DNA from 4 places in the Agarivorans sp. JK6 genome. Region 4 is predicted to be linked to each of the others. Evidence: predicted binding sites of a transcription regulator. Region 4 holds the regulator's gene; each other region holds the start of a gene.
What was found. Region 4 encodes LexA, which represses DNA repair genes until DNA is damaged. Its sites were predicted from a motif close to TACTGTATNNNNATACAGTA; they were not measured.
Positions count from the first base shown of each region.

Region 1 (7,451 bases), 2.0 Mb from region 4:
TATCAAAATCTTGTCGAGCAATTCGGTATTGCCCATTAACTCGACTAACCATCACCAAGGCCGAACCATCGGGGGTGACAGAGCCACCTAAGTTCATTTCGCCTTCCCAGGTTACTCGGTTAACTTTATTGGTATCGATATTCACCTTGTAAATTTGTGGTTTACCACCGCGCTCCGAAGAGAATAACAGCTCACTGTTACCATTTGGCAACCACGTTGGCTCGGTATCAATACGGCGATTTTTGGTAATGCGTTGTAACTTTTTAGTTTCTACATCTATAACGTAAATATCAGGCTGGCCATCTTTAGACAATACTAACGCGATACGTTTACCGTCTGGAGACCACTCAGGAGCGCCGTTAATCCCAGTAAATGATGTTAGCTTTGTTCGTTGCGACGTATAGATATCTTGTATGTAAATCTCTGCGGTGCGGTTTTCAAAACTTACATAAGCTAGCTGACGACCATCTGGTGACCAAGATGGCGACATTAATGGCTCTTGTGAACGCAGTAAGGTTTTTTCATTATGCCCATCGTAGTCTGCAATTCTTAATTGATAAGGGTAATTGGCTTCATTATTAACCACTACATAAGCGATACGGGTCAAAAATGCACCACGCTCGCCAGTTAAAGCTTGATAAACACCGTCAGAGATTAAGTGCGCCATTTGTCGAAGCTGAGCTTTTGCAACGCTTTTAAAACGGTCTAAAAGTATATGATCTTGACTAGTAACTAACTGACCATCTTTAAGCTCTTGTTTATTACCGGCAGTGACTTGTCCGCGCAACACATCAACAAGTGAATAGCTGACTTTATATTTGCCGCCATCTAAAGCTTCTACATTGCCAAGTAACACAGCCTCAACCCCTAAGGCAGCCCAAGCTTCATAATCTACTTGCTCTGCAGTTTGAGGGGTTTGCGGCATTTCGCTAATCGCAACAGGGTTAAATTTCCCTGAACGGCGCAAATCATCTGCCACTACTTTAGCTAAATCTAGCGGAACGTTTCCATGTCCCTTCCAAACAAACGGTACAACGCCCACTGGCCTTGCACTATCTACGCCTTCCGTGATTACAATTTCTAGGTTAGCTTGAGCAACATTCATAAATGCAAACAAAAAGCCCACACTCACTAAGAATTTTTTCATCATCACAGCTATTCCGGTTTAAGAGTTAAAGTAATATTTTTCATTTTTTCAAATACATCAGGATCTTTTGAAACAGGTAATGATACTGCTTTTTTGATTGCTCTACGTGCAGACTCACAAACAGCAGCATCCCCTTTCCCATCGCCAATACTGGTAACAAAACCGCTTGAAGCCAAGGTTAATTGTATTTGACACTGTTTACCAAGCATACTTGGTTCTATTAACCAGTTTCGTTGAATAGTCGACATAATCAACGCGCGATATTTATCTACTTCACCCAGTACTTGTCGTTGGTGACGCGTATTAGCTTCAGCTGCCATTTCAGCTTGCATTAAGCGCTCAAACTCAGCTTCTTGGCGAGCAATTTCAGCCTGTCGCTTCCGTTCCGCTTCAGCCTTAGCGGCTTTTTCTTTGGCGATACGGGCTTCTTCTTCTTTGCGTTTACGTGTTTCTTCAGCTTTGCGTGCAGCCTCTTCGGCTTTCTTGGCCGCTTCTTCTGCTTTACGTTGCTCTTCAAGCTTACGCACTCGCTCTGCTTCTGCCGCGACTGCTGCAGCTTCAGCGACTTTACGTTGCTCTTCTTTCTTTTTGCGTTCAGCTTCGGCTTTAGCCGCTTTTTGCTGCTCTAGCTTTTGTTTTTCTTGCGCCCGACGAGCTTGCTCATCAGCTTTGCGCTTTGCATCTTCTTTTTGGCGTTTTTCAAGTTCTAGTTGCTTAATGCGTTTTTCTTCGGCTAAACGTTTTTTACGCGCCTGCTCAGCTTCTTTTTCAACTCTTTCTATTCGCTGTTTTTCTTGGTCTGCTTTATCTTTTTGTTGTTGCTTAATCCGCTCAACTTGCTGGCTAACCTGATTAATATCTACAGCAGTGGCGTTGATAATTGGAGCACTAGGGGTAGGTGTTAACTTTACGCGCTCAAAATCTACCGACCACACCAAGGCAACAAATAGCACTGCATGCAACAGTATTGAAATAACGATAGATAAGCTAAAAGGCGACTTCAATGCTATTCCTATTTTAACTTTCGTCTGGCTGAGTCATTAAACCCACAGACGGTACGCCAGCACTTTGCAGCAACACCATCAGGTTAATTACTTGCTCATAGCGAACATTTTTATCACCACGCACCACCACGGGTAAATTAGGGTCTAATTGCAAATGAGCCATCACAACAGCTTGTAGATCATCTCCAGAAAGAGACTGATTTGCAGAGCCATCATCTTCACCGGTATCGAGGAAGTATTGGCCACTTTCGGTTACCGTAGCAACTAAAGGCGGCTTACTATCTTCTGGCATTGCTTCAGCGCTGGCCTGAGGAAGATCGACCTTCACACCTTGGGTTATTAGCGGCGCTGTTACCATAAAAATAATCAACAATACCAACATCACATCGATGTAAGGCACAACGTTAATTTCGGCAACTAAACGTCGTTTAGGACGTTGATAATGATTCACGCTAGCTCCTCTTAATTACTACCGCTGTGTGTTTGGCGATGTAAAATGCTAGAGAACTCTTCCATGAAGTTAGCGTAGCCGTGTTCAAGTTTAGCTACGCCCGTAGAAAAACGGTTAAAGGCAATAACAGCGGGAATTGCTGCAAATAAGCCCATTGCTGTCGCGATAAGTGCTTCTGCAATACCTGGAGCTACCATGTTCAAACTTGCTTGTTGAACTTCACCCAATGCAATAAAGGCATTCATAATACCCCACACCGTACCAAATAGGCCGATATATGGGCTAATCGAACCTATGGTGGCGAGCATGGGTAACTGATTTTCTAGTGATTCAACCTCACGCGATAACGATACCCGCATGCTACGGTAAGTACCGTCCATTACTGCATCGGCGCTACGGCCACTGGTTTTATGTAGACGTACATACTCGCGAAAACCCGAGTGAAAAATTTGTTCCATCCCCTGCAGGTGATCTGCTCGGGCGTTACTCTCTTGGTAAAGCTTATTTAGGTCTACACCAGACCAGAACTTTTGTTCAAAAGCATCGCTAGCAGTTTTAGCAGCCTTTAAAACGCGATTACGGTTAATAATCATGGCCCATGAATAAACAGACATACTCACTAACAACAGCATTACAAACTTAACTAATAGGCTCGCCTGCCAAAACAAGCCGATAAATGACATATCAGAGTGCACCGAGTAAATCCTCTTTTAACGTTTCAGGAATGGCCGTGGCCTTCATTGATGACAATGTGACACAAGCTACAGTAACCATTCCCTGGGCGATGACTTGTTGATCAGCATTTCTAATGGTTTGTTCAAATACCAAGCTGGCTCTTTTCATTTTATTGATGGTGGTTTCTACCGAGAGCATTTGGTTGAATAAAGCAGGAAGTTTGTAATCGATATTTAGCGAGCGCACAACAAAACACAAATCTTGTTTCATTAATACATCTTGATCATAGCCAAGCTCGCGCAACCATTCTGTGCGGCCTCGTTCGAAGTACTTAATATGGTTGGCATGATAAACCACCCCGCCAGCATCGGTATCTTCGTAATAAACCCGAACAGCTAAAACCGACATTAAACCTATCCCAAATATATAATTACAAATTACTATACACAGGCTGGTGCCCAAGGTTAAGACTCTAAACACTTAATTTAGATAATTGACAAAGAAAATTGGAATAACGGCTTAAAATTAAACACTTTAAGCTCATTTTTTGGCTATGCTGTCGTTATTAAACGACAGCATTTTTATCGTTTAGGAAGGTCTAAACCGAGGTGTAAATAGGCTTTATCACTGGCAATGCGCCCGCGAGGAGTGCGTTGCAAAAAACCTTGTTGAATCAAGAAAGGTTCTAGTACATCTTCTATGGTTTCTTTATCTTCACCTATTGCAGCTGCCAGGTTGTCTAAACCCACCGGGCCACCAGCAAAAGTTTCGGTAATGGCTTTAAGTAACTTGGTATCCATATAATCGAAGCCTGCACTGTCTACGCTAAGCAAATCGAGTGCTTGTGCAGCAACTTGTTGAGTGACTTTGCCATCAAATTTCACATCGGCATAATCACGAACTCGACGTAATAAGCGATTTGCAATTCGAGGCGTTCCTCGAGAACGTTTAGCTACTTCCCAGGCCCCTTCGTCATCTAAGTCTAAATTGAGATAATGAGCACTTCGTTTAACGATATCGGATAAGTCTTTAGTATTGTAAAACTCTAGACGCTGTACGATGCCAAACCTGTCACGCAGAGGAGAGGTTAGCATTCCTGCTCGAGTGGTTGCACCAATCAAGGTGAAAGGCGGTAAGTCCAGCTTAATCGAACGCGCTGCTGGTCCTTCGCCGATCATAATATCCAGCTGATAATCTTCCATTGCTGGATATAACACTTCTTCAACTACAGCACTTAAGCGGTGAATTTCGTCGATAAATAATACGTCGCCAGGCTCTAAGTTGGTTAACAGCGCCGCTAAGTCACCGGCTTTTTCTAACACCGGGCCAGAGGTGGTTTTAATGTTTACATCCAACTCGTTGGCAACAATATTAGCCAAGGTGGTTTTACCTAGGCCAGGTGGGCCGAAAATGAGCAAATGATCTAAAGCATCGTCGCGACGACGAGCAGCTTCAATAAAAATTTCTAACTGCTCTACAACCGCGTCTTGACCGGTGTAATCTTCAAGCTTTTTGGGTCTAATCGCTCGATCTACACTCTCTTCTTCAGTTACTGGTGTGGCTGCAACCAAACGGTCAGCTTCAATCATCTAGTTTACCTTTATTACAGTGCCGCTTTTAAGGCTTCTCTAATCAGCTCTTCACTACTCATGCCGCTGGTCCATACTTGTTTAACCAACTTATCAGCTTGATTACCTTTATAACCCAAAGACTCTAATGCAGCGATGGCTTCATCTCTTGGATCTACACTTGCTTGTAAAGGTAAATCGCCATGGCTGCTTAGGCTATCACTAATTGGCGTTTCTGGAAGTTCTACATTCCAGTTTTTCAAGCGGTCTTTCATTTCTACCAATAAACGCTCGGCGGTCTTCTTTCCAATGCCTGGCACTTTCACTAGGCTCGATAGATCTTCATGTTTAACCGCAAACACAAACTGCTCACAACTTAAACCAGATAAAATAGCTAATGCTACTTTGGGCCCAATGCCATTTACTTTTATCAACTCTCTAAACAAAGAGCGTGAAGCCTTATCATGAAAGCCATAAAGCAGTTGAGCATCTTCTCGTACGATGAAGTGAGTCAACAAGCGTACCGACTCGCCCAGCTCTGGTAGCTGGTAAAAGCAATTCATAGGTAGCTGAATTTCGTAGCCTACTCCAGCCACATCAATTAAAACAAAGGGGGGGACTTTTTCTTCTAAGATACCTTTAATGGTAGCGATCACTGCATAAACTCCTAAACTAACTGCGCTTAGCTTAACTCAAAGACTGGATATATATCCAGTCTTTGAGTTAAAAGTTTAATTAGCACCAATTAAGCCTTGCTAGGTTCTCGTCTTCAGTATTAGGCCTTATTCATGTTGCAGCGATTTATGTTTATGGACCAAATTCCAATCGGCTAATACCGCATAGGCTGCAGGAATAATAAATAACACCATCATAGTGGACGCAATAATGCCAAATACTATCGACACCACAATTGGTTGCACAACTTGAGCTTGTAAGCTGGTTTCTAACAATAAAGGCAACAAACCTGCAGCTGTAGTTAACGAGGTTAAAAACACTGCCCGAAAGCGCTCTTTACTTGCATTCACTACTGCTTGATAAACATCGTCTCCCTCATCTAAATGATAACGGATATACTGCACCAGCAATATTGAATCGTTGGTTACAATACCTGCTAGGGAGATAAACCCTAGTATTGAGGGCATGCTTAGATTGTGCCCCAATAAAAAATGCCCCCACAATACCCCAATTAGCGCCATAGGAATCACCGTAAGCACTACTACCGGTTCTAAGTAACTTCTGAACTGAAAACTCAAAATTGCAAACACACCAAATATGCCAATGGCGAAGCTTTTGCTTAAAGAAGCCCCTACTTTCGCGCTTTCTTTAGCTTCACCTTCAAAATCTACCCGTAAGCCTGGGAACTGTTTTTGAAGCTCAGGCAAAAAGCTTTTTTGTACCAGTTGCATCACCTCGTTGGTATTGGCCACTCGGGTATCAACATCTGCCATTACTGTCACAGTGCGTAAACTGTTAATTCGTTGAATGCGTACATAAGCGCGCTGATATTCAATGTTTGCAATCGACGATAGCGGTACTTGCTGTCCATCTGCTAACACAATTGGAAAATTTGCTAAGGCTTGCAAGCTTCCGGACTGTTGCTTGTTAAGCCTTACGTCTATTTGCATATTTTCTGGGCCAATTTGAAACTCGTCAGCAATGACTCCTTGGTAAGAAGCGCGCAACTGCTCCGCGACCATTTGGCCATTAACCATAAATGACTCGGCACCACCTCGAAGAGAGATAACCACCTCTTCTTTGCCAGGTCGCATATCATCTAAGATGCTATTCACACCCTGAAACTTGCCCAAGTAAGCTTGTAGTTCAACTGAAGCAGATTTTAGTGTATCTAGATTTGAGTGCTGCAAACGAACTTCAATCGCCCGCCCTGCCGGCCCCATCGTTGGTTGAGTAAACGCCAACGCTAAAGGTAAAGCTTGCTCGCCAACTTGTTCGCGCCAAGCCGCAATAAAATCTTCGATATAACTATTGCGAACTTCAGCCGAGAGTAAATCAAGGCGCACTGTAGCTACATGCGGGCCGGACTCGCCAGCATCGGCATTAAAGTTGTATTGCGCGGTTATATCGTGAATAAGCGTCTGAGGTTCATTGTTATCTTGGGTGAACCGTTCTCCAACTTGTTGCGCAGCATTTACGATTTCAGTAACTAGCGTCTCCGTTTGGCTCAAACTCGACCCAGGAGGAAGGATGATCCTTGCCTCTGCAATATCGCCATCTAACTCTGGAAAAGCGGTAAATTTAACTAAACCACTAATCACCAATGAAAAAGATAACAGCAATAAACCAAACGTTGCTCCAAGCGAAACGTAACGCCATTTCACTACAAAGGCGACTGCCGGAACTAGCTTGTTAAGCCGGAAGTTTTCAAAAGCATTTAAAAATTTAGCTTTAAACCCGCTAGTAGGCCGTTCAATTCCTTTGTGCTGCAAGGTATGACGAAGGTGATTAGGCAAAATTAAAAATGCTTCTACCAAACTAATGCATAGCACCAATAACAAGGCCATGGGAACCACGCTTAACACAGCCCCCATTTGACCGTCTAACCACATCAAGCTTCCCAGTACAAAAATGGTGGTGAAGAACGACGA
Region 1 covers NZ_CP113525.1:2,454,755-2,462,205, forward strand. The annotation lists gene tolB (Tol-Pal system beta propeller repeat protein TolB) at 1-1,147, opposite strand, end outside; gene tolA (cell envelope integrity protein TolA) at 1,156-2,151, opposite strand; gene tolR (protein TolR) at 2,165-2,602, opposite strand; gene tolQ (protein TolQ) at 2,614-3,297, opposite strand; gene ybgC (tol-pal system-associated acyl-CoA thioesterase) at 3,287-3,685, opposite strand; gene ruvB (Holliday junction branch migration DNA helicase RuvB) at 3,859-4,866, opposite strand; gene ruvA (Holliday junction branch migration protein RuvA) at 4,881-5,501, opposite strand; gene OV592_RS11485 (efflux RND transporter permease subunit) at 5,628-7,451, opposite strand, start outside.
Region 1: the regulator LexA is predicted to act here: its motif matches at 5,543-5,562, upstream of ruvA (Holliday junction branch migration protein RuvA).

Region 2 (7,451 bases), 1.8 Mb from region 4:
TTGGGGTTGCTAAAGCGGGCATAAAAAATAAGTTTGTGACTAAAAACACCCTTACTGAAGATCAGTCCATTCAAATGAAATTGGTGGATGGTCCGTTTAAATCTTTAACTGGGGTATGGAACTTTGTGGCCTTGGACGAGCAAGCTTGTAAAGTGATGTTGGATTTAGATTTTGAGTTTAGCAACAAACTAATAGCGGCGGCGTTTGGCCGTGTATTTAATGAATTAGCTGGCAATATGGTGCAAGCCTTTGTTGAGCGGGCCAAGCAGGTATATTAACGGTGTCGGATCTAATAAATGTAGAAGTGGTTTACGGCTTGCCAGAGCATCAAGTGTTGTTGGCGCTAAAGGTTGAGCAGGGATGCAGTATTTTGGAGGCCATTCATCAATCTGGCATTATGCAGCATTTTCCTGAAATTGAGCCTGAGAAGGCCTCGGTTGGCATATTTAGCCGAGCAGCAAAACTCGCTCAGGAGTTAAGAGATGGTGATAGGGTTGAAATATATCGCCCACTGATAGCAGATCCTAAAGAGTTGCGAAAAATTCGTGCCGAGCGGGCTAAAGCAGAAGGGCGAGCCAGTAAGGTAACTGGCGGCAGGCCAAAAACGAAAAAAGCTGATAGCTAGAAGCAAAAAAGCCAGATGATTAATCTGGCTTTTTTATTGATGCTTTGTTTTTAACCGGCGTCGAGCGGTTGCATAAAGTCTTCGCTGACTTGGTAGTCACCTTCGATGAAGGCTAAGTGGTCATTCACAAATTGAATCACTAAATCGCGCTTCTCAAAATCACCGTTGCCACTTTGATAGCTGTATAAGTAATACCAACGTTCTTTATCGAAGGCGTCAATTAACATTGGAGTACCTAGTACAAAACGTACTTGCTCCTTAGTCATGTTAATGCGGAGCTGTTCTACTTTGGCATCGTCAATGTAGTTGCCTTGTGGAATATCAATTTTATATACCATCCAGTCGAAGGCAGAACAGCCACTTAGGCCAATGCTGGCTAGTAGAACAAAAATTTTGGCAGTAAAACGCATGTGAATCGAAGCTCCTTGTTAAGGCAAGCATCATAACTAAGCCTTGCCATAAAAAGAAGCTTGGAATGCTAAGAATTCAATCCTTAATCAATAATTCTTGCGCGTTTGCTAGCGCCGAAGCGGTAATTTCATCACCTGCAAGCAAGCGGGCTAGTTCTCCAAGGCGTTGTTCTGTATCCAAGGCTTGCATGTTTGTTATCGTTTCGTTTTTCTTTTGCTGTTTGCTTACCAGCATTTGTTGATGGCCGTGGCCTGCAACTTGCGGTAAGTGAGTGACACACAATACTTGGCATTGTTTACCCAGCTGGCGCAACATGCCGCCAACCACTGCAGCAGTTGGGCCGCTAATACCCACATCCACTTCATCAAAAATTAGCGTTGGGGTTAAGATACTGGCAGAACAAATTACCTGAATTGCTAAGCCTATGCGTGAGAGCTCGCCGCCGGATGCGACTTTTTCGATGGCCTGCATCGGTTGGCCTGGGTTAGTGCGCACCAGTAGTTCAACTCGGTCAATACCGTTGGCGTTGGTAAATTGCTCATCACTTTGTAAAGAAAACTCACACTGGGCTTTTGCCATGCTTAGTTTGTGAATTTCTTTGGTGATTTGTTTGCTTAAGCTATTAGCGGCGCGCTCACGACTTTTAGACAGCTTGTTAGCTTTAGCTAAATATAGTTGCCATGCCTTATCAATATCTTCGGCAAGGTGTTCAAAGCGTTCTGTTTGTTGGCTTAGTTGTTCTAGTTGATGTTGTAACTGTTGATGCAGCTCTGGCAGTTGTTCTGGGTTTGTTTGGTGTTTCCTTGCAAGCTCTAAGGCTTGGCTTAAACGCTCTTCTAATTCTGCAAATAACTCTGGGTCGTAATCCAATTGCTCACTGTAACTACTTAACTGCTGAGTGGCTTCTTCTACTTGGATTTGAGCTTCGTGCAATAGGTTATTGATTGCATCTAGTTTAGGGTCTAATTCGAGCAGTTGGCTGGTTGTTTTGCAGGCTTGGCCTAGCATATCTAATACGTTTACTTGCTCATCGTGGCCAAGTAGCTGAGTAAGTTGATAGCTTGATTGTTGTAGCTCGGTGCTATGAGACAAACATTGATGCTGCTGCTCAATCGTTTGGTATTCACCGGGCTGCAGGGCGAACTCATCTAACTCTTTGACTTGGTATTCAAGTAACTGACGTTGTGCAGCCAATTCATTTTGCTGTTGTTCTGCTAGCTCTTTCTCGTTACATAAGCTTTTCCAAGCTTGGTAGGCTTGTTTTACATCTTGGATAAGTTGAGGGTGAGCTGCATATTGGTCAACAATGCTTAACTGCTGACTTGGTTTTAATAATAGTTGATGGGCGTGCTGGCCATGAATACTGACAAGGTATTGGCCCAAGCTTTTTAACTGCGCAGCGGGTACCGCGGTTCCATTAATATAGGCTTTCGAGCGTCCTTCTTTGGTGATCACTCGGCGCAGAATACACTCATCGTCACTTAGCAGTTCATTTTGTTGTAGCCAAAGTTGGGCACCTTGGTTATTGCTTAAATCAAATTGAACACTAATTTCGGCTTTATCTGCGCCTTGCCTAACTACTGAGGCTTCGGCGCGATTGCCTAAACATAGGCCTAACGCATCAATGGCAATAGATTTACCAGCACCAGTTTCACCAGTGATGGTGGTCATACCTTGGTGTAGGTCGAGTTCAAGAAACCGAACAATCGCAAAATTTTGTACGCTTAATTGAGTGAGCATATCCTTACCTGACTATTTATACAGTAACTGTATAAATATATAGTTCTATTTTTAAACATGCAAGCTTCAAAGCTTAAATGTTGTTCGGTATTACCTTGAAGAGATACTGCGTATCATTTTTCTTTGAACAGATTTGAACACTTACTCTTGCTGTTTAAAAACCTCTAATGAGGGTAAGGCATTACCCTCAAAATCAAACAGGGCTTGGTTTTCCCATGAGTTCCCTAGGCCCCATTGATCGCCGCTGTATTCCATGCCTGCGTTTGTCGACCAAGTGGCCCCTTGAATAGGTAGCCACGCGGGCTCCCAGTAGTAGATACCTAAGCCCATATTATTTGGAAGCTCGTTAACTAACGACATTATGTCTACGAGAAATTGTGCTTGCCCACTTACGCTTATTTGATAGCCTTCTATTGGATCTGCACTTGAGTAACTGTTGGCTAGTGAGTCGCCATTTTCATGTGTGAAAGGGAAGGCTGTTTCAACAAGTAACACTGGCTTGTTATAACGAGCAATTAGATCTTCCATGTTGGCTTTTACTTGTTCTATTGGGCCATGCCACCATGGGTAGTAAGACATGCCTATAATCTCGAAGTCGACACCTTGCGCACTTATTTCATCAAACCACCACCGAAAGGTTTGGTTGTTACCTGCTTCTGCTAGGTGCAATATGATTTGAATTTCTTTGCCACTGTTGTTGTCATGTACAGCTTGAATTCCCGCTTTAAGTAGTTGTGATAAGCGCTCAAATTCTTTGCCATCTTGTCCCCAGCTTTTTCCATCAGGCCAAAGCATTCCTCCATTTAATTCGTTACCAATTTGCACCATGTCTGGCATAACACCTGCGGCTTGGTGGGCTTGCATTATCTCGGTGGTATAGTCGTATACTTTCTGTTTTAGATTGTCAAAGGTAAGGGTTTCCCAGCCTTGGGGTTTACTTTGTTTTTTAGGATCTGCCCAAAAATCGCTGTAGTGGATATCTAGCAGGAATGACATATCGTTCTGATGAGCACGTATGCCAAGTTCTATGGAGCGCACAAGGTCATTGTTGCCACCCCCAAATGGTTCACCGTTACTAGAGCTAGGGTCAACCCATAATCTTGCCCGAATAGAATTTACGCCATGGTTTTTTAGGATGCTCACTAGATCTTGCTCGATACTGTTTTGGTAGTACTTTCCACCCAGCGCTTCAATCTCAGGCAGCATCGAGATATCCATTCCACGAATGAAATTATCTCTAAGCTCAGGAGCGGTGATGCTGGCATTGTTATCACTGCTAGTAAGTTGGTTCGCAGACTGGCAGCCGGCAACAATAAACACCATTAACAATAGCGCTGTCTTTATTCTCGAGTTCATTGTTTGCCTCGTTTTATAGCCAATGGTTTGGCGATTACCGTGGGTATTTGTGCTTTGTTTTGCAGCTAAATAAGTAAAACACAGAGTTTTGTTTGTGAAAGGTGTATTGGATCGGTTTAACATCAATATAGCTACTGTTTTTAAGTGAGATTGCGAGCTGGAAAAGGCTTTTCACAAAAACTGTTTGTTACCTCCAGGGCGCTATTTAATTTACCTTAATTTGCTGTGGTTAATTTTTTCTTTCAAGTTCTTTGCTGTTTAAAAATTTAGCGACTACGCTTTTGCTTGTCACATTAGTGTCATTAAATTGGTGCATGTTTATCAAATACTTGTTGTAAATAAGCCGCTTTTGTCGGTAAACCATTTAACCGTAGAACTACATGGAAGAGATTATGTTGAATAAACGTTTATCATTAAGTGCCTTGGCACTTAGCATGGGCGCAATGGTAAGTGCGCAGGCCAATGCTGAAACTTTACGTTTGCTTACTTGGGGCGGCTATGCACCACAAGAAGTTATCGAAATGTTTGAGAAAGAAACCGGCATTGAAGTAAAAGTGACTAAATCAAACAACGAAGACATGATCTCTAAACTTCGCGCTACCGGCGGCTCGGGGTTTGATTTAGCCCAACCTAGCCAAGACCGAATCACCGGTGTTCAACAGCAGTTTGGCATTTATCAGCCTATTGATTTAGCCCGTATTGAGCAGGCCCAAATTATTACTTCAATGTTAGATGCTACCAAAAAGAATACTGCTGTAGGTGAGCAAGTGTTTGGTGTTCCTCATGTGTGGGGAACCAGCGGCTTGGTGGTAAATGGTGAAATGGCAAAAGATGTGGCCGATTACACCGACCTATGTCAGCAGCAGTACCAGGGTAAAATTTCTTATCGCTTAAAGCGCCCAACCTTAATCGGTTTTGCGTTTGCATTGGGTGAAGATCCATTTGCTGCTTACGCTGATCCCGTTAAGTACCAAGAAATATTGAACAAAGTTGAAAAGACTCTGGTGGAATGTAAGCCTTTGGTTAAGACTTATTGGTCTGGCGGCGACGAGTTAATGAACTTGATGCGCTCTAATGAAGTAGTTGCCGCTATGGCTTGGGATGCTGGCGGTTGGAAGCTAAATCGCGATCAACAGAATATCCAGTTTGTAGCGCCTAAATCTGGAGCTTTGGGTTGGATCGATACTTTTGCCATTCCTAAAAAGTCTAAAGCAGTAGATGCTGCGTACAAGTGGATTAACTTTGTTATGCGCCCTGAAGTAGCAGCTAAAATTACCGAAGCTGCAGGTAACTTCACCGCTTCTAAAGGTTCAGACGCTTACGTAAACGAACTGGCGAAGTCGCAGTTTAACGCCAGCTTTAGTAGCGACGACATCGACAACATTAAGTGGTACCCCGCTGTTCCTGCTGGTTTAGAAGCAATGGAAGGCAAAGTACTGGATCGCGTACAAGCGGCCAACTAGTTTTATTGGGGCGCTCGCGCCCCTCTGCTTTATTTGGAAGTACTATGGCGGAAAACGCTAAATATGATCTTGAATGTAAACACCTCTCGAAGCATTTCTCAGAATTTACAGCAGTAGATAAGCTTAATTTCTCGGTTGAGGCTGGCTCGTTTTTCTCTATTTTAGGCCCTTCTGGCTGCGGTAAAACCACCTTATTAAGAATGTTGGCAGGCTTTGAATCACCCAGTGAAGGTGAGATTCAGATCCATCAAAAGCGGGTTAACGAGCTAGCGCCAAATAAGCGTCCAGTGAATATGGTGTTTCAGCACTTGGCTCTTTTTCCGAACATGAATGTGTCGGAGAACATTGCTTACGGCTTAAAGCGCCGTGGTATTAAAGCCAACGAGCGACAGCATAAGATTAAAGATGTGTTAGAGCGAGTGGGCTTAGATGGCAGTCAAAACAAGCAAATTACTCAGTTATCGGGCGGGCAAAAACAACGCATTGCGATTGCGCGTAGTTTAGTACTGGAGCCTCGATTACTGTTGCTTGACGAGCCATTAGGTGCACTAGATTTAAAACTGCGTGAAAAAATGAAAGTTGAGCTAAAACACTTGCAGCGAGAATTTGGCACAACCTTTATCTACATAACTCACGATCAATCTGAAGCCTTGGTTATGTCAGACAAGGTGGCGGTAATGAACAATGGCCGCTTTGAACAGGTAGCCAGTCCGCAGCAGCTGTATTATCAACCGAATACGGCCTTTGTGGCCAAATTCGTTGGCCAAACCAATGCGCATTCAGCAGTGGTGTGTGAACAACGACAAGGTGTTGCTTTACTTAAAACCGCTCGAGGTCGCCACCTGATTGTAGCGACTACTATTGATCAAGTAGAAAAGTCGGTGGTGGATGTATTTGTGCGGCCAGAAGCCATTGGAATTTGTGAAGCGGGAAGGGAAGTTCAAGCCGATAACCAGTTTGATGTAGAAGTTGAAGAATGTTTGTTTGATGGCGCCAGTTCCACCTTGGTAGTTAAAGATACTCACCATCAAGACAGTTATCGAGTGGCTCCAGGTGCTAGTTTTTCTTTGCAGCACATAGTTCCGGGCAGTAAGTTACGAATATTTTGGGATGCTAAGCAAGCAATTTGTATTAGCCAAGAGGTGAAGGGTGAAAGCTAAAGGGCTTGGGTTTTACTTATTACTGCTTCCTTTTGTGCTGTGGTTTGTTCTGCTTATTGTATTGCCACATTTGCAGATGCTAGAGCTGTCTTTCATCAAACGGGATTATGTGGCTGGGGACAGCGTAGGTTGGTACCAATACCAACAGTTTTTGGGCGAACCGCTCTATTGGCGAACCTTATTGCGTACAGTGTGGATGTCGTTGTTAGCCACCTTTATAACCTTGTTAGTGAGCTTTCCAGTGGCATTTTTCATTGCAAAAGTGGCTCAAGGTAAAGTTAAACGTTTGCTGTTGTTAAGTTGCTTACTGCCTTTCTGGGTAAGTGAGTTAGTGCGCACTTACGGTTGGATGATATTGCTACGTGAGTCTGGTGTGATTAGCCAAGGTTTAATGGCTCTGGGGTTAACCGAGCAACCGATTGAATTTTTGTACAACGATGTGAGCATGTTAGTGGGGTTGGTGTATACCTCAATGTTGTTCATGGTGGTGCCATTAGTAAGTACTTTAGAAGGTTTAGATCAAAGCTTAATAGAAGCGGGCTACGATTTGGGTGGCAATGGTTGGAACGTTACCACTTCTATTATTGTTCCTTATGCAATGCCTGGCATTGTATCGGGTTGCATCATGGTGTTTATGCTTTGCCTAGGAAATTATTTAACACCGCGTTTATTGGGTGGAAAAGATAGCCTTTGGTT
Region 2 covers NZ_CP113525.1:3,363,398-3,370,848, reverse strand. The annotation lists gene OV592_RS15645 (SRPBCC family protein) at 1-278, shown strand, start outside; gene OV592_RS15640 (RnfH family protein) at 281-625, shown strand; gene OV592_RS15635 (outer membrane protein assembly factor BamE) at 676-1,035, opposite strand; gene recN (DNA repair protein RecN) at 1,112-2,776, opposite strand; gene OV592_RS15625 (arabinogalactan endo-beta-1,4-galactanase) at 2,918-4,132, opposite strand; gene OV592_RS15620 (extracellular solute-binding protein) at 4,525-5,595, shown strand; gene OV592_RS15615 (ABC transporter ATP-binding protein) at 5,640-6,755, shown strand; gene OV592_RS15610 (ABC transporter permease) at 6,745-7,451, shown strand, end outside.
Region 2: the regulator LexA is predicted to act here: its motif matches at 2,802-2,821, upstream of recN (DNA repair protein RecN).

Region 3 (7,451 bases), 1.0 Mb from region 4:
TTGCTGACTGAACAGGTAATTTAATGACTTTGCTGTTTTAGTTTATACAATAAATCTAAAGCTGCTTTAGGAGTTAGTTCGTTGGGGTCGAGCTGTTTAAGCTGCTCAACAACCGGGTGAGGTTCTGGTTCGCCTAAGTCCATGTTTAACTGAGCAGCTAAGTCTCCATTTAATGCATTTGAGCCAACAGGCTCAATCGCCTCAAGTTGTTTGAGCTTTCGTTTCGCTTGGTTGATGACTGCTTTTGGAATGCCGGCAAGAGCAGCAACTTGCAAGCCATAGCTTTTACTCGCCGCGCCATCTTGTACTTGATGCATGAATGCGATGGTGTCTTGATGTTCAACCGCGTCTAAATGCACATTAGCTACCCCTTCCAACAATTCTGGAAGCTGCGTTAACTCAAAATAGTGAGTAGCAAAAAGAGTTTGCGATTTAATTTTAGCTAATGCCTGCGCGACAGCCCAAGCCAATGACATACCATCATAAGTGCTTGTTCCTCGGCCAATTTCGTCCATCAGTACTAGGCTATTGGCAGTGGCGTTATGCAATATATTTGCAGTTTCAGTCATCTCAACCATAAAGGTAGAACGACCACTTGCCAGATCATCGGACGCACCAATACGAGTGAAAATCTTATCTATTGGTCCAAGCTCTGCGCTATCAGCCGGAACATAACTTCCCATGTAAGCCATCAAACAGATAAGTGCTGTTTGGCGCATATAAGTCGATTTACCACCCATGTTAGGGCCTGTAACTATTAATAGCTGGCGCTGTTTGTTTAGCTGAACTGGGTTGGCAATAAATGGTGTTTCATTTACATGCTCTACAACCGGGTGACGGCCGCCTTGGATACTAATACCTGAGTTTTTCACAAAGCTTGGGCGAGAATAGTTTAGGCTTTCCGCTCTTTCTGCCAAACAAGCTAGAACATCTAGTTGAGCAATGGCTTGAGCACTTTGTTGCATTTTGCTTAGCTCTGGCATTAACAGGTCGAGTAGTTGCTCGTATAACTGTTTTTCAAGGGCTAGCGCTTTACCTTGACTAGAAAGCACTTTTTCTTCGTGCTCTTTAAGCTCAGGGATGATGTAGCGCTCCATATTCTTTAAAGTTTGACGGCGAATATAGTGCTCAGGAACTTGTTCTGCATGGGCTCTGCTAACTTCGATATAAAAACCATGCACTTTGTTATAGCCAATTTTTAGATTAGCGATGCCTGTTTGCTCGCGCTCACGCTGCTCTATATCACTTAAGAACTGAGTAGCCCCGTCACTTAAGTTACGCCACTCATCCAGTTCTTGATTGTAGTCTGGCGCAATAACCCCACCATCTCGAATGAGTACTGGAGGATTATCAATAATTGCATTTTGTAGCAGTGTGAGGGTATCTGGGAACTCACCGATGTTTTTAGCTAAAGGGGCTAAAGCCTGGCAGTTAAGTAAATAACTTTGCAGCTCGGGCAGTTGGTCAAAAGCATTGCGTAAGCGAGCAAGATCCCGAGGACGAGCAGAGCGCAATGCTAAACGCGCTAAAATACGCTCAATGTCACCTATGGATTTAAGAATGCTTTGAAGTTGTGGATAGAGGTCAGCACTTAAGATCTCGGCAATACAATCTTGGCGAGCGACAACTTCTTGCTGATTGCTCAACGGTTGATGGATCCAGCGGTTGAGCAAACGGCTACCCATGGCGGTGGCGCTGCGATCTAAAATGGCGCTGAGAGTATTGTCATAAGTGCCGGCCAAGTTTCGAGTAAGCTCTAAGTTCTTTCGACTAGCTGCATCTAACTGAATAAACTGGCTTTGGCTTTCGATAATAATTGCGTTGATATGTGGCAATGCAGTGCGCTGGGTATCTTGCACGTATTGCAACAAGCAGCCCGCTGCCGACAGGGCGAGGGGATATTCACTCACGCCAAAACCATCTAGGTGACGAGTACCAAATTGTTGGTTCAGTACTTTTTCTGCAGTGGCTAAATCAAATTCCCACTCACCGCGTCGGCGCAAACCCTTGTAGCTTTGCAAACTTGGGTAAAATTCAAAATCGTCGGGGTAGAGCAACTCGGCTGGGCTTAGTCTCTGTAGTTCGGCTTGTAGCTGATCCTCGCCATTAAACTGATTGATAACGAAGCGACCACTGGCAATATCCAGATAAGCAAGACCAATTTGTTCCTGTTGATTTACTACGCTAACCAATAAGTTGTCTTGCTTTTCCTCTAGTAGCGCTTCATCACTTACTGTACCAGGGGTGATGATTCTAACTACTTTTCGTTCGACCGGCCCCTTACTGGTAGCTGGGTCGCCAATCTGTTCACAAATTGCGACTGACTCGCCTAGTTGTACAAGTCGTGAAAGATAGTTCTCGGCCGCGTGATAGGGAATGCCTGCCATGGGAATCGGCGTACCGGCAGATTGTCCACGTTTGGTTAGAGAAATATCCATTAGTTCAGATGCGCGTTTTGCATCCTCATAAAACAACTCATAGAAATCGCCCATCCGATAGAACAGAAGAATATCAGGGTGTTGCGCCTTTAGATTAAGGTACTGGCGCATCATTGGCGTATGTTTTTCTAGGTTTGTTTCAGTCATCAGCGTAATCGAATTATTGGCTATTTAGTTGAACGAAGCTGCAAGGATAAAAGCTGCCAGCTAATTAGGCAAAACTCTTTTAGGAATTTTATGGAATAAACTTGATACTGTATGAATACCCAGTATACTACTGTTCAACAAGATAGTTAAAAGCACCTAACGAGGGCGATATGGATCAGAACAAACAAAAGGCATTAGCTGCGGCCCTAGGCCAAATTGAGAAGCAATTTGGTAAAGGCTCAATCATGAAGCTCGGTGATAACCGTACCATGGATATTGAAACCATTTCTACCGGTTCTTTATCAATTGATATTGCTTTGGGTGCGGGTGGCTTGCCAATGGGCCGAGTGATTGAAATCTATGGTCCTGAAAGTTCTGGTAAAACCACACTGACTTTAGAAGCCATCGCGCAAGCCCAAAAAGTGGGTAAGGTATGTGCCTTTGTTGACGCGGAGCATGCTTTAGACCCTATCTATGCAAAAAAACTAGGTGTAGACGTAGACAACTTATTGGTATCTCAACCTGATACTGGTGAGCAAGCTCTAGAAATTACCGATATGTTAGCCCGCTCAGGCGCTGTAGACATGATTGTTATTGACTCGGTGGCAGCCTTAACACCAAAAGCAGAAATTGAAGGTGACATGGGCGATAGCCACGTTGGCCTGCAAGCACGTTTGATGTCTCAAGCATTACGTAAGCTAACTGGTACCCTTAAGCAAACTAACTGTATGTGTATCTTCATTAACCAAATTCGTATGAAGATTGGTGTAATGTTTGGTAACCCTGAAACTACTACTGGTGGTAACGCACTTAAATTCTACGCCTCGGTTCGCTTAGACATTCGCCGCATTGGCGCAGTAAAAGCTGGTGATGAAGTTGTTGGTAACGAAACTCGCGTTAAAGTGGTTAAAAACAAAATTGCACCACCGTTTAAGCAGGCTGAATTCCAGATTATGTATGGTGAAGGCTTTAACCGCTACGGTGAGCTGGTTGACCTAGGTGTTAAAGAGAAGCTGGTTGATAAAGCCGGTGCTTGGTTCTCTTACAAAGGTAATAAAATTGGTCAAGGTAAAGCAAACGCTTCTACCTACTTAAAAGAGCATCCAGAAGTTGCTCAAGAAATTGAGATGACGATTCGTAACAACCTGTTAAATAAGGTTGAGCTCGAAGAGCAAGAGCCTGCCGCTGAAGCTCCAGTAGATCAAGAAGCATAAGCGAGATAAAGGAGCCTAAGGGCTCCTTTTTGTTATGACTAATCGTAGTGCCTTACATACCACCATCGATTTGCTATCAAGACGCTCTTATAGCCAACAGCAGCTGTTGCAAAAACTGCGGCAAAAAGGCTACCAAGATGACGAAGTTAGTGATGCTCTAGAGTACGCGCAACAAAATGCTTGGTTAGATGATAGAAGTTATGCTGCATCGTTAACCCGCGCTAGGGTTAGCAGAGGCTACGGCAAAAACTATATTAAGCAGTATTTGCAAACCAAGGGTATTAGCGGTGATTTAGCGATTGAAGTTTTGGAACAGGATGACTGGGATTGGTACCAAGCCATCGAACTTTGTTTTAACAAGAGATTTAAGCAAGGTTTACCCAGCGACCGAATGCAAAAGCAAAAATGTACAGCCTACTTGTTTCGACGAGGCTTCGATTTCGAACTAATCAATATCTTGTATAGCGAACTACAACAGCAATAAGCCTCGAACACTTTGCCTGCAAAGGTCTGCGTGATATATTGTCGCGATTAATAACGGTTTCACCTTTTTTAGCGCTTATCGACGGGAAACTTTAGGTTTCACCGCTATGTCGAGTTGCTACAAACCCCCAGGAAAGAGTTTCATGAAGATGACTTCAGCTGAAGTAAGAAATGCATTTTTAAGCTTCTTTAACAGCAAAAATCACCAAGTAGTTGCCAGTAGTTCATTAGTCCCTCACGACGATCCTACCTTACTATTTACCAATGCGGGTATGAATCAGTTCAAAGACGTATTTCTTGGCATTGATAAGCGTAATTACAGCCGAGCCACTAGCTCACAACGTTGTGTGCGAGCAGGCGGTAAGCACAATGATTTAGAAAACGTAGGCTATACGGCGCGTCACCATACTTTCTTTGAAATGCTAGGCAACTTCAGCTTTGGTGATTACTTCAAAGAAGAAGCCATTGGCTATGCATGGGAGTTCTTAACTGAAGTTGTTAAGTTACCTAAAGAGAAGCTTTTAGTCACCGTTTACCAAACCGATGATGAAGCCTTTGATTTGTGGGCTAACAAAATTGGTGTGCCTAAAGATCGCATCATTCGTATCGGCGATAAGTCTCCAGAGAAAAAGTTTGAGTCAGATAACTTTTGGCAAATGGGTGACACTGGGCCTTGTGGTCCTTGTACCGAAATCTTTTATGACCACGGTGAACATATCTGGGGCGGTCCTCCGGGAAGTCCTGAAGAAGACGGCGACCGTTTCATTGAGATTTGGAACGTAGTATTCATGCAGTTCAACCGTCAAGCCGACGGAACAATGGATCCCTTACCAAACCCATCGGTTGATACCGGTATGGGCTTAGAGCGAATCGCTGCCATCTTGCAAGGCGTACACTCTAACTATGAAATTGATATTTTCCAGAACCTGATTGCAGCAGCTGCGAAAATTATTGGCACCAATGATTTGGAAAACAAATCATTGCGAGTAATTGCCGACCATATTCGTTCATGTGGTTTCTTAATCGCTGATGGCGTTATGCCTGCTAATGAAGGTCGCGGTTACGTACTTCGCCGTATTATTCGTCGGGCGGTTCGACATGGTAATAAGCTGGGTGCTACTGATGCATTCTTTTATAAATTATTACCAGCACTAATCGCTGAAATGGGTGAAGCCTACCCTGAGTTGCAAACTCAATTACCAGTTATTGAGCGTGTTCTTAAGCTAGAAGAAGAACAGTTTGCCAAAACCCTTGACCGTGGTTTGCTAATTTTGGACGAAGCTCTTAGCGAATTGGAAGGTTCGGTTATTCCAGGTGACTTGGTGTTTAAGCTTTATGACACTTATGGCTTTCCCGCAGATTTAACCGCTGATATCGCCCGTGAGCGAGAGTTAAGTGTAGATGAGGCCGAGTTTGAAGCGGCCATGCAAGCTCAACGTGAGCGAGCGAAGCAAGCCAGTAATTTTGGTACCGACTATAACGACAATCTAATTATTGACAGCGCAACTGAGTTCCTTGGTTACCAACACTTAGAAGCAGACGTTAAGATTGTTGAAATGTATAAAGATGGCGAGCCTCAATCGTCTCTCACCGGCGGTGACCAAGCTATTATCGTGTTAGATAAAACACCGTTTTACGCCGAGTCAGGTGGACAAGCTGGCGATGCTGGCGAGTTAATGTATGAAGGCGGAAGTTTTGTTGTGCAAGACACTTTAAAAGTGGGCAAGGCTTTTGTACATAAAGGTTACCTACAAGGTGGTGACTTAAATGTTCAGCAGCAGGTGCAAGCTAAAGTTGATTCTCGTCGTCGCTGGAATACTGCGTTAAACCACTCGGTAACACACCTATTGCACGCTGCATTGCGCCAAACCTTAGGTGAGCACGTTACCCAGAAAGGTTCTTTGGTAGAAGCGGCGCGTTTACGTTTCGATTTTTCACACTTTGAAGGTGTGTCTATGCGCTCGTTACGCCAAGTTGAGCACCTAGTAAACCAACAAATTCGTCGCAACCTGCCAGTTGAAACCAAGGTAATGAACCTTGATGAAGCTAAGCAGGCTGGTGCGATGGCCTTGTTTGGTGAGAAATATGATGACGACGTGCGTGTTGTTAGCATGGGAGATTTCTCAACTGAGCTATGTGGGGGAACTCACGTAAACCACACTGGTGATATAGGTTTCTTTAAAATCACCAGTGAAGCAGGTATTGCTGCTGGGGTTCGTCGTATTGAAGCGGTAACCGGTCAATTTGCTATCGACTTGATTCACCGCCTAGCCGAAGAAACAGAAAAAGCTGCTAATTTAGTTAAAGGCGACCAATTTAATATTGGTGAGAAAGTGATTCAGTTAGTTGATCGCAACAAAATGCTCGAGAAAGAAGTGACTCAGCTAAAAGCTAAGTTAGCTAGTGCCGCCAGTAATGATGCTGCAGATCAAATACAAACCATTAATGGTGTGAAAGTATTGATTGCTTTAATCGATGGCGCAGAAGGTAAAGCACTGCGTAGTAGCGTTGATGAGCTCAAAGTTAAGCTTGAAAGCGGCGTAATTTTACTAGGCACTGTAAACGACGGAAAAGTTAGCTTGGTTGCTGGTGTAACTAAAGATCTTACTGGTCGCGTGAAAGCGGGTGAGATGGTGAATATCGCTGCACAATGTGTTGGTGGTAAGGGTGGCGGCCGTCCAGATATGGCACAAGCTGGCGGTTCAAATCCTGATGGTTTACCTAAAGCATTAGCTGAAGTGAAAGAGTGGCTTGTTGAGAAGCTTTAAATAGTTATGCATTAAGTGTTAGAGAAAAAGGAAAGCAAGTGGCACTAATTGTTCAAAAATATGGCGGCACTTCGGTGGGTACTTTAGAGCGTATCCAAGCCGTCGCTGATCGCGTTATTCGCTGTAAAGAAGCGGGCGATGACATCGTGGTTGTCCTTTCAGCAATGTCTGGTGAAACCAACCGTTTATTAGGCTTGGCTCAAGAGATTGATGAAAACGCCAGTGAGCGTGAAAAAGACGTATTGGTATCTACCGGCGAGCAAGTCACTATTGCCTTGCTGAGTATCGCACTGCAGAAGAAAGGTTGTGATGCGATTTCTATGACTGGCGACCAGATCCGCATGCATACAGATAATGCGCATGGTAAAGCGCGTATTACTGATATTGACGATCACAATATT
Region 3 covers NZ_CP113525.1:1,432,332-1,439,782, forward strand. The annotation lists gene mutS (DNA mismatch repair protein MutS) at 21-2,585, opposite strand; gene recA (recombinase RecA) at 2,756-3,799, shown strand; gene OV592_RS06785 (regulatory protein RecX) at 3,834-4,283, shown strand; gene alaS (alanine--tRNA ligase) at 4,426-7,050, shown strand; gene OV592_RS06795 (aspartate kinase) at 7,089-7,451, shown strand, end outside.
Region 3: the regulator LexA is predicted to act here: its motif matches at 2,691-2,710, upstream of recA (recombinase RecA).

Region 4 (7,451 bases):
GTCTCTTGGGTGTTTTCTTGTCTACTCATATTTAATTTTGAAATATTCTGCCTTTAATGGGGTGTATTTTAACGCATAAAGCAAAGTTCTTCCTGCATAAGCAAATAAACTATTCACCTCGCTATTAAAACTATGCTGAATATCGAATTTGTGTGGAGTGGATGTTTATGAGTGTTCAAATTGCAGTCGCTTTTTTGTTGTTTGCTACATCCATGTCTATTACACCTGGAGCTGGTAATTTAGCTTTATTGGGCATATCCAATCGCTTTGGCTTTGCTGCAGCTTTGCCATTTATTGCAGGCACCTCATTCGGAGTGCTGATTGTATTTGCGGGCACCAGTGCAGGGCTAATTAGCTTACTTACCGCCAATCCTGAGTTATATAGCGCTCTCAAATACTTGGGAGCAGCTTATTTATTGTATATTGCTTGGGGCATCAGCCAGCATAGTGTGGCCGAGAAAGATAGAGTAGAGCATTCAGCGGGTTTTGGAGCTGGTGCCTTAATTCAGGTGTTGAACCCAAAAGCTTGGATTGCTGCCATGACCGTATTTTCGCAATTTACCGATGTGTCGGGAAACTACCTATTGCAGGTGAGTGTTATCATCGTAGCTTTTTTAATTGTCACAACTTTGTGTACCATGGTGTGGGCCTACTTTGGCGCGGCGCTAAAACGCTTACTAAAATCCTCTTCGCAAATGCTAATTGTTAATCGCTGCTTAGGACTTACTTTGGCGGCAACAGTGGTATTTATGTTGAGCCAAGGCCATTAATTTAACAGGTTCTATTGCTTCGAGCGCTTAATGCTCAGCGTATTTCCAGTGGCTAATTGCTTGAATGTGTTCAGGATGAATACCACAGCAACCCCCTATGATGGTGGCTCCAAGCTGGTGCCACTGTTTTACAAACTCTAGGTACTCTTCAGCCGATACAGCATTAGTTTGATTTAATGAGTTATTGGCTTTATGACCTGCTTGAATGGGACCAAAGCTATTGGCATAAGCGCCTATTTCTAACTCTTTTCCGAACGCTTTACTTAGCGCCTTAGTCTGTTTTATTGCCTCGGCCATAACCTCAGGAATAGAACAGTTAAATAGCATTCCATCAGCGCCGGTATCGCAAACTTGTTTTATTGTGTCAGCAAGTAACTCGCCAGACCTTAGGCTTGCCTGCTCACTGGGGACATCTTGCAGGGTGAAAGAGTAGTACTTTTTCTTAGTGCTGTTTTTAAGTGCCTGTTGAATAGTACTAAACTCCTCAATGATAGAAATGGTTTCGGCAATCCACATATCTACATGGGGTTCTTGAGCTGCTACCAAAGTGTCGAGTATGCCCATTGCTTGCTTTGGTTCAAACAGATCGGGTCGATAACTGCCTAGTACCGGTGGGATGGCCCCAGCAACCGTAATCGAGCGCTGGCTGTTGCTTATAGCACCCTTTGCTACAGAGTTAGCGATCTTAGCCGCCAGTTGCGCAAGCACTGCCCCTTGGCGTTCGAATAATTCCTGACCTAGATGAAAAGGCACACAAGCGTAGCTGTTTACAGTAATTATTTCGGCGCCCGCATCTATAAAGTTTTGATTAGCTTGGCGTACTAAGGAAGGTGATTCGATCAGTGCTTGAGCACTCCATAAAGGTTGTGAAAAAGGCGCTCCCATTCTTTTAAGTTCTCGGCCCATTCCACCATCTAACACCGCTACATGTTTACTCATTATTTCTATACCACCACTACGCATTACCCTAATTATCATAAATGAGTCTAATTCAGATAAAGCAACTAAATAATGAAAGTTTTTCATGTTGATGAAGCAGGTTTTACCTCTAAGAGCTGTTCGATTAAAAGCTCTGAATTATAAGGCGTCGTGTTTTAGTCTAAGCATCGCTTAAGGATAGAATCGTTTAGAAAAATGAAGGCAGCCATTTCGTGGAATCTCTTGTTGCTTTCAATTTTAGCAAGCTTAGCGCGGCCGAGAATTTCGTTTAGTAGCAAAATTCTTAGTTAAAAATTTGCTTATAGTTTTGGTGCCAGCGTTTGAGCTTTTTATCTATATTTTTTCAATTTCTTATTGGTTTTTTGGTTTGGGGTGGAAATAACAATTTTTGCTATGTTTGAGCGTCAAAAATCGCTTTTTTAAAACTCTTTCTAAGTCAGTTTGTCTAGGGGGATTGCTCGCCAGTTAACCGCAGCATTGCTTTTTTCTCTAAATATAGAGCCCAACTCCATTCAATTCGTACACTGTTAATAAACGAAACGCATGCGAATGAATGCTTAGCGATTCCAGTTCGCTGGTTTCAACTTACAAAGTAATTGTCAGTCCAATCGAGTAATAAAGGTTTGCTCGTCATCCACAAAAGCGACAAAGCCGCCGTGATAGATAAACACCCGCCCGCGTCCCTCCACTAAGCAGGCAAGCTGTGGGTTTAAATCTTCTTCGTTAAATTGGCTTTGAAAAGTGCCCGTATCGGTGATTACGCCGCTGAATGTAGGCAAATATCCATGGGTGCGCTTGGCTTGATCAATCAGGCTCAGCTCGCTGGCAGTAGAGAAGCATGAGGGGATCGCCCCCGCTTCTTCGATAAACATTGTTTTTAGTTCTTCAAAAGCTGTAATCACCAGCCAGTCGATGCCGTTAACATGATGAATAAACATAGTGTTTCTCGGTAATTCTGATGCGGCGATTTTATCACTATCAGGGGAAGAGCGTAGTAGAGATTTAGTTGCTAAAGGCGGTAACTCTGTGCCATTTCCGGACATTCACGAGGTCAACTTGAAACACGCTTTTGCCCAAAGGGGAGTTAGCTAGATACTTAGCATCTTACTTCTGACTCAGTTTCCATCACATTGCAATCTACAACTCAAAATTTGGAGCGTAGTTTTAAAGTAGCGGAAAGATTTCCAAAGAAACTGAAACCTACAATAAGTCACTGATTTAGATAAATCCTTGCTTCATTGCTCATGCTGTATATACTAACAGTGTGCTGTATAAACTTACAGGTAGACTATGAAGCCCTTAACACCCCGTCAAACAGAAGTATTTGAATTAATTCGTCGTCATATTTCCGAAACGGGTATGCCGCCAACCCGTGCAGAGATCGCTAAAGAATTAGGCTTTCGTTCCGCTAATGCGGCAGAAGAGCACCTACGAGCACTTGCTAAGAAAGGGGCTATTGAGATGATCCCTGGAGCTTCGCGCGGTATTCGCATTAGTGAAGAGTATTTGCCAGCCAGCGCTAATGAGCCAGTGGCCGAAGACTTAGAACCCGGTTTACCCTTAATCGGCCAAGTGGCTGCAGGCGAGCCTATTTTGGCGCAGGAGCATGTAGAGTCGCACTATGCGGTAGATGCTAACTTGTTTAATCCTCATGCTGATTATTTACTGCGGGTGCAGGGAATGAGTATGAAAGACATCGGCATTATGGATGGTGACTTGTTAGCGGTGCACAAAACCAATAATGTTCATAATGGGCAAGTGGTGGTGGCACGTTTAGAAGACGATGTTACGGTTAAGCGTTTTGAGCGCGACGGTAAAATGGTTTACTTGCACCCAGAGAATGAAGAGCTCTCAACTATTGAAGTTGATTTAGAGTATCAAAGCATCGAAATCGAAGGCTTGGCGGTAGGTATTATTCGCACTGCCGATTGGATGTAAGCCTTACATAGCAATAAGTTCCGCTCTTTTTAAGCCCAAATCAGCCCGATTTGGGCTTTTGTCGTTAGCATCACATCTTTTGTGTTTATCCATAAAAATCTCAACAATATATTTACATTTCTTTAACTTAGGGGTTAATTTATAAGCAGTAGCTTGTATTTAGCTGTTGCTGTCTACTACTTTTGGGGTGGGGGATTTCCCTTTTTCTGCAGCTACTTTCCTAGTTTGGAGAGTTGTTGTCGTTGGCTACTAGCAAAGGAGAGCGCTGTGGGCCGATGGATTCAGCTAATAATGCTGACATTCTTTTCGTCGCAAGTATTTGCGCAAGAAATGTCATTCAACTTACGTCCGGGTGTTACCGCCATTAGTGAGCAGGTTTATGGCCTGCACATGACAATTTTTTATATTTGTTGTGCTATTGGGGTGCTGGTGTTTGGCGCCATGTTCTGGGCTATTTTTCATCATCGCAAGTCTAAAGGAGCCAAGCCGGCTCAATTTCATGAAAGTACCAAAGTAGAAATTATTTGGACCATCGTTCCTTTCATTATTTTGATTGGGATGGCGATTCCTGCCACTAAAACCCTGTTGGCCATGGAAGATCCTTCCGATGCCGATATCACCATTCAAGTAACAGGTTCCCAGTGGAAGTGGCATTACAAATACTTTGACCGTGAACTGGAATTTTACAGTGTGCTGGCATCTGATATGGATGAAGTTAACGGCAAGCTGGAAAAACGCAAAAACTACTTGCTTGAGGTAGACCGACCGCTGGTATTGCCCATCGATAAAAAAGTACGCTTTTTGATGACTTCGGAAGATGTTATCCACTCCTGGTGGGTACCGGATTTTGCAGTTAAGAAAGACGCCAACCCAGGTTTTATTAATGAGGCTTGGACCATCATTGATAAACCCGGCATATACCGCGGCCAGTGTGCTGAGTTATGTGGTAAAGACCACGGCTTTATGCCGATTGTGGTTATCGCTAAAACGCAGGCCGATTACGATGTTTGGTTAGCCGAAGAAGAAGCTGCTTATCAAGCCAAACAAGCCCAAGAGTTAGAACTGGTTGCTATGACTATGGAGCAAGACGAACTGATGTCGCTGGGCAAAAAAGTCTACGACAAAAGTTGTGCGGCTTGTCACCAAGTTAACGGTGAAGGCTTACCAGGTGTGTTCCCTGGCTTGAAAGACAGTCCAATCGCTATTGGTGATGTGGGCAAACATATTGAAGTAGTTGTGAATGGTGTACCGGGCACTGCGATGCAAGCCTTTGGTAAACAGCTAGGTTTAAAAGAGCTGGCTGCCGTAATTACCTACGAGCGTAACGCTTGGGGTAATGATACCGGTGATTTAGTGCAGGCCAAGGATGTTGTGGCCGTGCAAAACGCAGCGCAGTAGGGAGAGAGATAATGAGCACGATTAGTGACGTTCATGCTGACCATGATGAGCACCATCACGGTGCCCCGCGCGGTTTAATGCGTTGGGTATTGACCACTAACCATAAAGACATTGGTTCAATGTATTTGTGGTTTAGTTTTGCCATGTTTATTACCGGTGGCGCGATGGCGATGGTGATCCGCGCCGAGCTGTTCCAACCAGGTTTACAGTTAGTTGAACCTAACTTTTTCAATCAAATGACCACCATGCACGGCTTAATCATGGTGTTTGGTGCAGTGATGCCGGCCTTTACCGGTTTGGCTAACTGGCTGATTCCTATGATGATTGGTGCGCCAGATATGGCCTTGCCTCGCATGAATAACTGGAGCTTTTGGATTTTACCTTTTGCTTTCACCATGCTGTTGGCCTCGTTGTTTATGGAAGGTGGTGGCCCTAACTTTGGTTGGACTTTCTACGCGCCGCTTTCTACTAACTACAGCCCAGACAGTACCGCTTTGTTTGTGTTCTCGGTGCATATTATGGGGATTAGTTCGATTATGGGGGCGATCAATGTGATTGTTACCATTATGAACTTACGTGCACCCGGCATGACTTACATGAAGTTACCGCTGTTTGTATGGACTTGGTTTATCACTGCATTTTTGCTGATTGCTGTGATGCCGGTATTAGCGGGTGCAGTGACCATGGTGCTTACAGATAAGTATTTTGGTACGTCGTTTTTTGATGCTGCTGGTGGGGGAGACCCCGTATTGTTCCAGCACATATTCTGGTTCTTTGGTCACCCTGAAGTTTACATTATGATTTTGCCGTCATTCGGCATTATCTCGGCGATTGTTCCAGCCTTCTCTCGTAAAAGGTTATTTGGTTATGCCTCGATGGTTTACGCCACTGCATCTATTGCTGGTTTAAGCTTCATTGTGTGGGCGCACCATATGTTTACTACGGGTATGCCTGTGGCGGCTGAGTTGTTCTTCATGTTTTGTACCATGCTGATCTCGGTGCCTACTGGGGTGAAGGTATTTAACTGGGTGGCCACCATGTGGCGCGGCTCAATGACCTTTGAAACGCCGATGTTATTCGCGCTGGCCTTTATTGTGCTGTTCACCATTGGTGGTTTCTCGGGATTGATGTTGGCGATTACGCCGGTGGATTTCCAATATCACGACACTTATTTTGTGGTGGCGCACTTCCATTATGTACTGGTAACAGGCGCGGTATTCTCGATTATGGCCGCTGCTTATTATTGGCTACCAAAGTGGACCGGTAATATGTACGACGAAGGCTTGGGCCGGCTACATTTCTGGTGTTCGCTTATCTCGGTAAATGTGTTGTTCTTCCCTATGCACTTTTTAGGCTTAGGTGGCATGCCACGGCGTATTCCAGACTATGCGTTGCAGTTTGCCGATGTTAACGCCATTGTGAGTATTGGTGGTTTTGCCTTTGGTTTGTCGCAGTTCATCTTCCTGTACATGGTGATTAAGTGTATTCGAAGCGGTGAACCTGCTCCGGCTAAACCTTGGGAAGGCGCAGAGGGCTTAGAGTGGGATGCATTGCCATCGCCAGCGCCTTACCATAGTTTCTCTACACCGCCGGAGATTAAATAATATGCTTGGCCATGGCCGTTTAGTCACAAAGCTGCTGCTTGTAGTAGTGGCTATGTTCGGCTTCGGTTACGCCTTAGTGCCGCTGTATGACGTATTTTGTCAGGTTACCGGCATTAACGGCAAAACAGCTACAGAAGCCAGTGAAATAAGCCTTGTTACCGACCAACAGCGCACCGTAACCGTGGAGTTTATTAGCTATGTGCCGCAAGGGCTTAATTGGAAGTTTGGCCCTAAGGTTAACCAAGTAAAAGTCCATCCAGGTGAGACGCTACAGGTTGATTTTAGTGCTAGTAACCTTACTCCCAAACGTGGCACGGTGCAGGCGGTTCCTTCGGTTAGCCCTGGTTTGGCGGCCAATCATCTAAAAAAAGTCAGCTGTTTTTGTTTTGAGCAGCAAACCCTAGCTCCAGGTCAGCAACAAGACATGCCATTGTTCTTCTATGTAGATCCTGAGTTACCTAAAGATATAAATACCTTAACTTTGGCTTACACCTTATTTGCCGTAGAGGGCGAGCCGATTGAATCTGAAACTGCACAAGTAAGTGCCGATGGAGAGGTGAGCAATGACGCAGCCTTATGAGAAGTATTACGTTCCTGCGCAAAGTATATGGCCAATTGTTGGCGCGGTGGGTTTATTCCTAATCGCCATGGGCGCTGGTTTTTCTGTTCAACAAATGGGCAGTGAACAAAGCTACGGCCTTTGGATATTGTCATGTGGCTTTGTGGTAATTGTTACCATGATGTTTGGTTGGTTTGGCAATGTTATCCAAGAGAGTATGGATGGCTTATATAGTGCCCAAAT
Region 4 covers NZ_CP113525.1:413,030-420,480, forward strand. The annotation lists gene OV592_RS01900 (Lrp/AsnC family transcriptional regulator) at 1-29, opposite strand, end outside; gene OV592_RS01905 (LysE family translocator) at 168-770, shown strand; gene OV592_RS01910 (homocysteine S-methyltransferase family protein) at 798-1,709, opposite strand; gene OV592_RS01915 (cytosolic protein) at 2,309-2,647, opposite strand; gene lexA (transcriptional repressor LexA) at 3,000-3,647, shown strand; gene coxB (cytochrome c oxidase subunit II) at 3,939-5,045, shown strand; gene ctaD (cytochrome c oxidase subunit I) at 5,057-6,649, shown strand; gene OV592_RS01935 (cytochrome c oxidase assembly protein) at 6,651-7,229, shown strand; gene OV592_RS01940 (cytochrome c oxidase subunit 3) at 7,213-7,451, shown strand, end outside.